One region of the Halomonas sp. NYA30 genome, then DNA from elsewhere that is predicted to be linked to it. Evidence: riboswitches for the same ligand, from Rfam matches in the RefSeq annotation. Region 1 holds a riboswitch; the other holds the start of a gene.

Region 1 (5,947 bases):
TTCAGCGCCAGCATGGGTGAACCATGGGAAATAAATAGACTAGGTAACATGGGTAGATCTCCACGGTAGTACCGGCGCTTGCGGTGGAGCAAGCGCCGGTGATGAGGTTAGGCGAAGCGACGGTTTAACACCCAGTGACCACTTCCTAAACCCGCTTGAGTAATGAGGGCCAGCGTCCAAAACACCGGGAATTCCCAACCGCCACCAGCATTCGAGAACATCCAACCGTTACCCAAGTGTACCCAAGCGGCACCCAGCAGTACCGGTACCAGTGCTAGGCTTACCCAGCGAGTGTATACGCCGAGCAGAAGGGCTATCCCACCGCCCACTTCAGCAGCAATGGTTAAGTAGGCTAAGACCCCCGGCAAACCCAGTGACTCAAAATAGCCGACCGTACCCGGTACGGTAAATACCAACACTTTGAGCAAACCGTGAGCGAGGGCCATAACGCCGAGGCTGATGCGCAGAAGCGTAATAGCATAAGGCTGTAGAGAGGGAGTGGCCGTAAGTGATGATTGAGTCGTCATTTGAGGAGCTTCCATCTGTGTGGTTGATGGAGCTACTTTACAGCTAGGCCAGGGTGAGATAATCAGCGCGTTATGCACATCACTGTTGCGTAATAGGCGACAATCCAATCGCCTGTTCCCAAATAGGTGGATCTCCCCACGCCTCGGTAAGCAGATCGATAAAGCGCTCCACCTTGGCGGGCAGATACCGCCGGGCAGGGTAGAGCGCGTGAACGTCGAGCCGCACCGCGGGCTCGTCGGTTAAAATCGGCACTAACCGCCCGCTGACAATACTCTCCGTGACCAGAAAACTGGGCTGTTGTGCGATGCCTAAGCCCGCTTCAGCAGCCTGGGTCAGTACATCACCATTATTGCTCTCCAGTGGGCCATTAACCGTCAAAGACTGCGTAGCAATTTGCCAGTCAGCGCTCTGCTGGCCACTACGATATCGCAGGCAGCGGTGCTCATTAAGGTCGTTAACGCTAACGGGTTCGCCGTGGGTGGCAAGATACTCAGGGGAGGCACAAAACAGCAAACGGCAGCGGGTCAGGCGGCGTGCCACCAGGCTGGAGTCGGGCAGGCTGCCGATACGGATCGCCACGTCATAACCCTCTTCAAGTAGATCAACGCGACGGTCATTAAGGTCCAGGCGCACGTCAAGCGCCGGGTGGGTAAGCATAAACTGGGTGACGAGTGGCGTTAAGTAGCGGGTACCAAAACTCATGGGCCCATTTACGCGTAAACGGCCGCGCACATCGCTGGTACCTTGGCCAACTTCAGCAGCGGCTTCATCGAGCGCTTGCAGCACACCCTGGGCGCGCATTAAATAGCGCTCTCCTGCTTCCGTGAGATGCAGGCGACGCGTAGTGCGCTGTATCAGTCGCGCCCCGAGTGCCTTCTCCAGTGCCATGACCTGACGGGAGACGCGAGTGCGGGAAATATCCAGCGCTTCTGCGGCGCGGGTATAGCTACCCAGCTCGGCTACCCGCACGAAAGCGACGATATGCTCTAACTGATTCATGACGACGAGGCGGCTTGGAAAACCTGAAAAGCGCGCGCTGCCTGGTAAGGGTCGGGCTGACCACAAATAGCCGATATCACCGCTAAACCGTTCGCTCCCGCTCGCTGTACGCTAATCGCATGATCCGCTTTCAGCCCGCCAATGGCCACGCTGGGCAGTGGGCACGCCTTGACCAGCGCCGCTAAACCACCAAAGCCGATGGGCTGGGCGTGATCCTGTTTGCTCTCGGTGGCAAACACCGGGCCAATCCCCACATAATCAAGTAGCTCAAACGGCGTGGCTTGCAGCTGGGCGATAGTATTGATCGACAGGCCGATAATCGCCTGCTCACCTAGCAAACGCCGCGCTTCCTGAACGGCGGCGTCGCTCTGGCCGACATGCAGGCCATCGGCCTGGCTTTCTAGCGCCACCTGCAAGCGGTCGTTAATGATCAGCGGCACGCCTGTGCCCGAGAGAAGCGCTTTTAACCGTTTGGCTTGGGCAGTCATTTGCTCATCGCTGGCATGCTTATCACGCAACTGTACGATGGTGACACCGCCTCTTACCGCTGCCTCAACCGTTTGTTCCAAGCCATGGTCTCGGCAGAGCGCGGCATCGGTGACCAAATAGAGCGATAGATCAAGCGGCATGAATTGCCTCCAGCTGGGCATGAGTAGTGAGGTCGTCAGGGGTGAGTTGATACAGCGCATCCAGCAGTGCCACTTGAAAGCTACCAGGCCCCTGGGCGTTGCCGCCCGCACGTTCACCCGCGACGGCAAAGCAGCCCAGCGCGGCGGCCGTTGCGCCCAGTGGGGCGTCGCGGTTGGCAGCCACAAAGCCTGCCACTAGCGCGCTCAGCCCACAGCCAAGGGTTGTTACGCGGGGCATCAAAGGGTGGCCACCGTGAATACGGTAGTGCTGTGCGCCATCCGTTACCCAGTCGCTTTCGCCGGTCATCGCGACAATACAGCGGTGTTTTTGCGCTAACGCTATCGCTGCGTCCACGGCTTGGTCGGTGGCGGCGGTGGAGTCCACGCCGCGGCCTTGGTTGGCTAAGCCGTTAAGGGTCAGAATTTCAGACGCATTGCCCCGAATCACGCTGGGTTTCGCGGCCATCAGTTTTGCGCACAGCGTTTGGCGATAGCGCGTGGCGCCGACGGCGACGGGATCTAATACCCAGGGAATGGCATGCTGACCGGCAGTCGCTGTGGCGGTCAGCATAGCGTCAGCCCAGTGGGCAGAGATCGTGCCGATATTAATCGAAAGTCCCGCGGAAATAGCCGTGAACTCAGCCACCTCTTCAGGGGCATGCAGCATGGCGGGGGATGCGCCGGTGGCCAGTAACAGGTTGGCCGTGCTGTTCATGGCCACGTAGTTGGTCATGCAGTGAACCAGCGGTGTCACTGTGCGCAGCGTCTCAAGGTAATCGCCAAGCGGGCGTAGGGTCATAGCATCCTCCCGGCAGGGAGGTGGTAAGCGTTACCACGACTCCCTACGCCGGTGTTATCCGGTTCAGGTTCAAAGGGTGCTTCTCAGCCCTGCCGTCATGGAGGGCGCCCCTGTCGATGGAATACTATCCTTGCCTGAAGTAGCCCTGTAAAGCCCCGGATGCGGACGATGGCAATCTAACGAAACGAAATACGTGTGCCGTAGGTAAGCATTTCATCAGGCGTTATCGCTTTACCTTCTACCCCAATCATCTCATCACCGCACTGGTCGGCGAAGGTTAGCACGCCGTGGGTCAAGCCAAGTTGGCCTAAGGTATCGCGGATTTCACCCGTGCCGAGAAAAGTACTGACGTGCCCTTTGTTATCACTGAGGTCAGACACGCCGTTAGCGTGATGAAAGCGCACTCTGTAAATCCCATCCATCGACTCCACTTCAACAATGGGCGAAAAGCCGTTGTGAAGCGCATTGGAAAGTTGCTTGAGGGTTAAGTGATCACCCAGCGTCATATCAATCGCAGTCATAAAAACCTCCTGAAGGACGCCCTCAATCAGGGGCATCGATCATGTGGCGGGAACTTCTTTTGTAAATCTTATGGATAATAAGTGTAGGGTTTTTGTTTAGGATTGCTAGTGCGCTTACCGGTGCCCCGATACGACACTGCCTACGTGCTTGTAAGGGCTAGCATTCTGGCAATAAAGCCCCCATGGTAAGCGGTATGTGAGGCTCAATAGAGTCAATGAACAGTATTAGCGACAGGAGAGCGTGATGAGTTTTCAAGGTGAGCAGCATCCTGGTGTCGTCGATACACCGCCTCAAACCCAAGGATTCCGTTTAAACCACACCATGCTGCGGGTCAAAGACCCCGAGCGGGCGCTGGCGTTCTACTCAAAAGTGTTTGGCATGCAGGTACTGCGGCGGCTGGATTTCGAGGAGATGCAGTTCTCGCTCTACTTTTTAGCCAACGTGGAGCCGAGCGACAGCGTGCCGGAAGAGACTGACGCGCGTACCGTATGGACGTTTAGCCAGAAGGGGCTGTTGGAATTGACCCACAACTGGGGGACTGAAAACCAGGAAGATTTCGCCTATCACGATGGCAATGCCGAGCCCCAGGGCTTTGGGCACATCTGCTTTAACGTGCCGGATTTGGCAGCGGCACAGGCATGGTTTGACGAGCACGACGTCACCTTCGTAAAACGCGCTGATCAGGGCAAAATGAAGGATGTTATCTTCGTTAAGGACCCGGATGGCTACTGGATCGAAGTAATTCAGGCAGACCTGATGGCGGGTAAAAGCGACGCATGAGGCACGCCAATGGCTGAACTACTGTTCCGGCTGCGCCACGTTACCGACGAAGAGGCCATGGAAGTGCGTGACCTGTTGGCCGACCATGGCTTTGATACCTATGAAACCCAGGCGGGCTTTTTCCGCCTGGGGGTCGATGCTATCTGGCTACGTAATCCACATCAGCATGATGCGGCTATCGCCGCGCTAGACGCCTATCAGGCGGAGCGCCTTGACCGCGTCCAGCGTGAGCATCAAGCAGCGGTTGAGCGGGGCGACGCGGAAACATTGTGGCATCGCTTGGCCGCTCACCCGCTGCAGGTGGTGCTGGTGCTGTTAGCCGTGGGGCTTATTGCGGCTCTTACGCTGCTGCCGTTTCTGGGCTTATCACGAAGCTAAGCACTAAGCTATGCGGGCGGCAGATGACCGCGTTTGAGGTACATCATCACGCCATTTTCACCGGCGGTGAGTGCAGGGGCTGCGCCGCTGGGGTAGCGACACCAGGTGCCCGCCGTGTAGCTATGCTCGCTATCGCTTAGGCTGCCTTCAAGAATCAAAAACTCCAGGCCGCCCAGCAGCGTGGGGTAAGTGATGGAGGTGCCCGCCGACCACCGTTCCAGGCTGGTGCGCTCCTGCTTGTAGGTGTGCAGCATCTTGTAGGCAATGCGCGGGCGACGATCCGGCTGCCAGGGAAGCCGATGCGCAGGTACCGCCAGCTGGAGCGTGTCGTTGGGGTCAAACTGGTGCAGTTTGACAAAAATCAGCGCGCCTTCCTCGCCAATCTGTGGCGTGTGGCCGGTACCGATGGGGTTTCGTAAGTAGCTGCCGGCTGGGTAGCGCCCATGCTCATCGGCGAACACGCCTTCCAACACCAGGATCTCTTCGCCGCCGCCGTGGGTATGCCGCTCAAATTGCGTATTAGGCGCGTAGCGAACAAGACTGGTGGCACGGGCAACTTCATCACCAATTCGGTCAAACATCATGCGCTCGACCCCCGCACTGGGGGAATCGACCCACTGATACTCTTCCGGGGTAACACAGGCAAAGTGGCTAAAATCGGCGTTTAGACGCATGGGAAAGGGCTCTTCGCAGTGAAGGTAAGTATCGGGGAGGAGTAATAGTCTCCTTATTGACAGCGAAAAATGCAACTTTAGGTTGTTTGATCTTAGCGATGATGCCATAAAAAATGCCGCCAACGGCGGCATTAGACTGTTTTAAGCGAGAGAGACTCAGTGGGCTTCTGCCAGTGCGGTAAGCAGTTGGTGCGCTGCTTCTATGCGGGCACCATTGGGGTAGTTACGGTTAGCCAGCATCACAATGCCGATCTGCTCGCTGGGCACAAAAGCCACATAGCCGCCAAAGCCGTTGGTTGAGCCGGTCTTGTTATAAAGCGCCTCTTGCCGAGGGGCTAAAGGGGGCGTTAAGCGGTTGGCAGGGTTGGGCTCTAATATCATCTCAAGTGAGTTACCTGCCAGCAGCTGCTCAAGCGTTACTGGGTAGGCGTAGCTTTCCCAGCCCAGCCCCTGGGTCATATTGCCGACCTCAAAGTACCCCGTGCGCGTGGCCGTCAGGGCTTGGCGTAGGGGGGCTTCCAGCGCTGAGTCATTCATGTGGGCTTCCACAAAAGTGAGCACATCTGCAGCAGTTGATTTCAAGCCGTAAGCCTGAGCATCCAATACGCCGGGGTTCACCCGAATCGGCTCATCTTCTT
Region 2 (5,947 bases), 1.5 Mb from region 1:
GGCTTGCCCATGAGTGATGCATCTTACCGTGACGCTATCTTTTCGACACCCCTTGACCGAGTTGCGCGGTTCTCTTTCGACGAAAAGGTAGTCGCCTGCTTTCCTGACATGATCCGCCGTTCGGTACCCGGCTACGGGCAAATTCTTGGCATGCTGAGCTTAATTGCCCAGCGCCACCTGCGCCACGGCGCCCATGTCTATGATTTGGGCTGCTCACTGGGCGCTTCCGGCCTTGCGCTGGCAGGGGCGCTGGCACCCGACGCCTTTCGCTATACGGGCGTTGACCTATCGCCCGCCATGGTCGCCCAGGCTCGGCAAACTTTTGCCGATGAGTGCCCAGCGTACGCTATGCAGGTCGAAGAAGCCGACATTCGTACCCTAGAGTATGCACCTTCGGGCATGATCATTCTCAATTTTACCCTACAGTTTCTACCCGCCGCCGACCGCGATGCGCTACTGGCGCGGCTTTATACAGCACTGGAACCCGGCGGCGTGCTGATTCTCTCGGAGAAAACCGTCGACGCCGACGAGCGCGACAACGCTTGGCGGGTAGAACGCTACCACGATTTCAAGCGTGCTAATGGCTATAGCGACCTGGAAATAAGCCAAAAGCGCACCGCCCTTGAAAATGTACTGGTACCGGATACCCTCGACGCCCTCCATGGCCGCTTGAAGCAGGCTGGCTTTCCACGCTCGATGACCTGGTTCCAGTACCTTAACTTTGCCTCGCTAATTGCGTTTAAGGAGGGTTAAAGGTGGCGCCGTTACCCGACGATCATCGTGCGATTTATCAGGCGTTTTTGGATCAAGCAACCCTGGATGCTTCGCTAACACCCTGGCTTGCAAAGCTACCTGAGCAGTTAGCCCACGGGTTAGATCGTAACCGCCATGGCGACCTCTCCGCCTGGGAAAAGGCTGTTGCTAAACTGCCAGCGCTGCCCTCTGACAGGCACGTGGACTTCAACAGCGATACGGTCACCGTCGACCTTGCCCTGAGTGACAGCCAGCAGCGTCAGTGCTTTAACCTGCTAAGAAAGCTCGCCCCCTGGCGTAAAGGCCCTTTTCAACTGGGTGGCATTCATATTGATACCGAATGGCGCTCGGACTGGAAGTGGCAGAGAGTGGCTCCCCACTTGGCGCCGCTAAAATACCGTAAGGTACTCGACGTGGGCGGTGGCAGCGGTTACCACGCCTGGCGGATGGCAGGGGCTGGGGCTGCGTTTGTGCTGGTGATCGACCCTTCGCCGCGCTTCTACTGGCAGTTTCAGGCGGTACGCCACTTCGTCGGCGATGCCGATGGCGGTAGAACGCAGTTCTTACCCGTGGGTATAGAAGACGTGCCGGAGAACCTGAGCTTTTTCGATACGGTATTTTCCATGGGCGTGCTCTACCATCGCCCTGCCCCGTTGGAACATCTGCAGCAGTTAAAAGCCGCGTTAGTTCCGGGCGGCGAGCTGGTGCTGGAGACCCTGGTAGTCGAAGGCGACGAGCAGACCGTATTTGTGCCCGGCGAACGTTACGCCGCCATGCCCAACGTCTACTTCCTGCCCTCTTCCCAAGCGCTCTGCCACTGGCTGGAGCGCTGCGGCTTTACCAACGTCCGCGTGGTGGATGAAGCCGCTACCACCTTAGACGAGCAGCGCTCAACCGAGTGGATGACCTACCAATCGTTGGCTGATTTTCTCGACCCCAACGACCGCACCCGCACCATCGAAGGCTACCCCGCCCCACGGCGGGCGGTGATTTTGGCGAATAAGCCGGGCTGATTAGTCGTTAGCCAAGTGTGCGAAGAGGGTGTCAAAACCGTCCCGGCGTCCGCCAAGCCGCCGCATTGAACCGCCCCCTAAATATTGACTTATACTAAAACTCATTGTAACAATAACTTTTCCGAGGGGTGCCTGTTATTCAGGCTGAGATGGCGTTATCCAAACCCTTTGAACCTGATCCGGCTTATACCGGCGTAGGAACGGACATAAACCATATATGAATCTGTTTTGACACCTACGCCTGTATTATCCGAATCTCAATGCAGGAGTGCATCGTGTCGCAAGTTAACTCAACGCCCGCTAACGCATCTACGCTCAGTAGTACCTCTCCTTTTAACACGTCTGATAAAAACCGCCTGAACTCCGCACTTGCCAAGCCACGCTTGGCAGCAATCGCCGTAACTCTGCGTAATAATGAAGTGCTCCTCGTCCAACGTAGTAAAGAACCTCAACGGGGCACTTGGGGCTTCCCCGGAGGATCAGTGGAACCGGGAGAAAGCCTACATTGTGCAGCAAAGCGCGAATTAATGGAGGAAACCGGTATCACAGCATTGGTAGGACCGTTAATTGATGTAGTAGAAGTGATCGGATATGACCCTGAGGGAAATCACCACCACTTCGCCTTGGTTGCCCTCCTATGTCACTACGTTGATGGCGAGCTACAGCCTGGTGATGATGCTGCGGACTGCCGCTGGGCGAAAGTTATAAACGGAAAACTCAACTTCAATGAAGCCTTAGCTGATCACGTCGCAGATACTGTCGTGAAAGCCTTTAATTTGCACAGTTTGGTCATCAAAGAAAAATCAAACGCGACTCACGGCTCCAACTCAGCTTTTTAAACTACTCGCCATCACTCGTATCAGCAAAATACGCCTCTTTGTCCACCGGAAGAGATGGATATAATGATGCACAAACATTATACGAATTTCACCAGCCTCTACAGAGATACACTGCATAAAATCTGCTTTGAATATGAATATGTTAACTCACCTAGAGGAAATAAAGAGCGAGAACTCATTGGCGTCAATATCCGACTCGACAATCCTCTTGATCGTTTTTGCCTAAGCAAAATACGCAAACAAAATATTGTTTTTAATTATGCAGAAGCGTTATGGTATTTATCAGGTAAAAACGACTTAGCATTTATTTCCTGGTACGCCCCTTCAATGCAACGCTATAGCCCAGATGGTATAAGCCTACCTGGTACTGGTTACGGAGCTCGTCTTAAAAACTTTGGTGCAGACACGCTCGATCAAATCGAACGAGTGATTGATATCCTTAAAAATGACGATCCCGACAGTAAGCGCGCTGTCCTGCAAATATTCAGTGCGGAAGAGGATCTTTATCGACGCAATATCGACGTTTCATGTACCTTGGGTCTTCAGTTGCTACTCCGCGAAGAAAAGCTACACATGGTCAGCTATATGCGTGCAAACGATGCCTACGTTGGCATGCTGAACGATATTTTCTCTTTTACTTTCTTGCAAGAGTATATTGCTACCCGCATAGGCTGCAAAATCGGTCACTACACACATCAAGTTGGTTCTATTCACGTCTATGAAAGCACACATGAGCGTGCGCTTGAACTTTTGAATAGTAATGAAACTATACCCCAATCAGACACAATACCTTTAATGCCAATTGGCACCTCTCCGACTACCATACGCATACTATTGGAATATGAATCAGAGATCCGTAGCGGCTTGTTGACTTTTAATGATATGGCTAATCTTAATCTCACGACGTATTGGCGAGATGTGCTGATGTTGTTCTGGATCTATCGCCAAATCAAGATAGGGAGTGCGCTGCCTCAAAAGGCGTTAGAGATAATTAACCCCTACTATCAACCGTTTCTTATTAATCGCTGGGGATAGTACAAGCATTCATACATGAGCAAATATTAGGGGGATTTATTTTTATGAATACTAATTGGACTGAACAAAATATCGCCGAGCTTTTTGACGCTTATGATGATTGGGTGGAGAACGCTTTTGGCTATCAACCACTCATCGCGGACTTAACCTACTCTCATGGCAAGGGGATTAGTGTATTGGACTACGGCTGTGGCAGCGGCAAAGTGTCCAGAAGATTAATAGACGACGGATTCGACTATGTCACCGGTGTTGACATCTCTCCAACAATGATTGAAAAAGCAATATCCGCAGGCACTAACCGTCTTCGCTTTGAGCAAATCCATGGTCCAAATTTGCCATTTCCTGATAACAGTTTTGAAGCTGTCATTAGTTGTTTTCTGTTTATTAACATTCCCGAAAGACGTGAACTAGTACGCATCACTACGGAAGTAATGCGCGTGCTTAAACCTGGCGGTTCCTATTACATCCTCGACACTCATCCTCAAACCACCGGAGTCGATTATCCGACCTACCGCAATGGAGAGCATAGTATTTCCTATCAAGATGGAGATAATCGCCCAGTCTACCTCAAGATACCGGGAAGGCAGCAACCATTAAAGATTGTCGATAAGCAATGGGATTTGTCCACATATCGACATACATTCGCCGCAGCGGGGCTTTCGCTAACCACAGAACGTAATCTACCATTTGACAATTCGCAGTTGCCAGTTCATACGAATGAATTCCGCACTCTACAGGACACAAAACCCTATATTCTACTGCGCGCCACAAAGCAATAAAGACAGACAGTAGATATTAGCTAAGTACCTATGCAAAAGTAAATCAGGTACAAATATCCAGTAAGCTACTTATTTTTATAACCTTTAATACACGAAAAATTATGCATAGACACTTAGCCTGGATTTCTCATAGTACCTCAGCCAGTACCGCACTCAGGCTGTAACACCGCTAAACACCTACTGGCTCGACTTACATCGGCTACTTTTTAACCACTTTCCGGCGTTCAGACACACTTCCCCCTTTCCCCCATTGCTTCGGGCCGGGGGCGCCCGAGCAGTCAGTTAGGAACCAACCGCCTGACGAGATCGGATAGCGCCGTTTTATAGGGGTAGCTGTCACTCATGAGTACTCGGATTCGACGCGTATTGCGGATGATGACCGCGCCTACTTTGATGAGCTTGAGCCTCAGGTTGCTCGGACTCATGCGCGCGAAGGGCGTGTGCTTCAGATAAGTCCGTAACCGCTCGAACAGCGTATAAGCGAAGCCCGACAAGATCAGCCGCCACTGATTGGCCCACCAGTGCGTGCTGGAGGTCCGGTCAGCAAACAGGCTCAGTTGTTGATCCTTGATCCGGTTCTCCATGTCACCCCGGGCACAGTACTGCTCGTAGTAAAGCTTGAAGCCATCATCGTAACGGGAACTGATGATAAACCGGGGATTAGAGCCTAACTCGCCTTCTTCTAGGCGGGCCACCACCCAGCGTGAGTATTTCCAGGAGTGGGCTTGATACTGGAAGCGGAACGTCCCCGCTACTTTCCCTCCCACCTGCCATTGGGTCTTGCGCACCAGCATCATGGGCACGTCCACTTCCTTGAGCAGCCGGCTGTTCTTGGCGATTCCCACGATGTAGTCGACGTGATGCCGATCACACCAGTTCAGCATCCGGGGACGACAAAAGTGGCTATCACCTCGTAACACGATGCGCGTATCGGGCCAGTATTGACGGATAAAGCGTACCAGTAAGGCGAGGATCGCCCAGCTATGGCGGCTGTCGCTGCGGTCACTGGTGCGCAGATAGCTCACCAGTAAGTGGCGCCCACAGAAGACATACAGTGGGAAGTAGCAGTGGTGATCGTAATAACGGTTAAAGAACTTGCCGGGTTGCTCGCCATGCACGGGGATGTCGGTGCCATCAAAGTCCAGCACGATCTCCTTTGGTGGTTCGTCATGCTGTTCAATGAAGTGATGCCACAGCAACTCATGGGCCTTCACTATTGCTTGCCGATCGGCGTTCTGCTCCACCCGGCACAGCGTCGACTTGCCTGCCAGCGTATCCTCTTCACCGAGCGCTGTCTGAAGGGCCTGATCATAGCGCAGGGCCTCATGGTCGTTGAAATCTTCATAGCCAGCGGCGACACCGAACACCCGCTGACGAACCAAAGTGTCGAGCTTATGACGAACCTGTTCCGGTGCGCGGGGATCATGAAGCACGGCGGCCAAGCGGCGTGTCAGGCGATGCTGTTTATCGACTTCACGAAGCAGGAGTAATCCGGCGTCCGACGTAATGTGGCCCCCGGAGAAGTCGG

Evidence for each region. A riboswitch is a leader RNA that binds a small molecule or an ion and turns the genes downstream of it on or off. The one in region 1 is predicted to bind thiamine pyrophosphate.
Region 2: it holds a riboswitch for thiamine pyrophosphate, as region 1 does, so the genes downstream of both, ACWI0H_RS07765 (NUDIX hydrolase) here and thiM (hydroxyethylthiazole kinase) in region 1, are expected to answer to the same signal.

The regions. Positions count from the first base shown of each region.
Region 1 is NZ_OZ334477.1:223,379-229,325, forward strand. Features, by position in the region: gene ACWI0H_RS01085 (DODA-type extradiol aromatic ring-opening family dioxygenase) at 1-50, opposite strand, end outside; gene ACWI0H_RS01090 (DoxX family protein) at 108-542, opposite strand; gene ACWI0H_RS01095 (LysR family transcriptional regulator) at 607-1,527, opposite strand; gene thiE (thiamine phosphate synthase) at 1,524-2,156, opposite strand; gene thiM (hydroxyethylthiazole kinase) at 2,146-2,955, opposite strand; TPP riboswitch at 2,979-3,077, opposite strand; gene ACWI0H_RS01110 (hypothetical protein) at 3,132-3,476, opposite strand; gene gloA (lactoylglutathione lyase) at 3,721-4,257, shown strand; gene ACWI0H_RS01120 (DUF6164 family protein) at 4,267-4,635, shown strand; gene ACWI0H_RS01125 (cupin domain-containing protein) at 4,644-5,309, opposite strand; gene ampC (class C beta-lactamase) at 5,466-5,947, opposite strand, start outside.
Region 2 is NZ_OZ334477.1:1,703,023-1,708,969, reverse strand. Features, by position in the region: gene cmoA (carboxy-S-adenosyl-L-methionine synthase CmoA) at 10-753, shown strand; gene cmoB (tRNA 5-methoxyuridine(34)/uridine 5-oxyacetic acid(34) synthase CmoB) at 756-1,766, shown strand; TPP riboswitch at 1,881-1,984, shown strand; gene ACWI0H_RS07765 (NUDIX hydrolase) at 2,042-2,605, shown strand; gene ACWI0H_RS07760 (thymidylate synthase) at 2,669-3,640, shown strand; gene ACWI0H_RS07755 (class I SAM-dependent methyltransferase) at 3,685-4,419, shown strand; gene ACWI0H_RS07750 (IS1380 family transposase) at 4,698-5,947, opposite strand, start outside.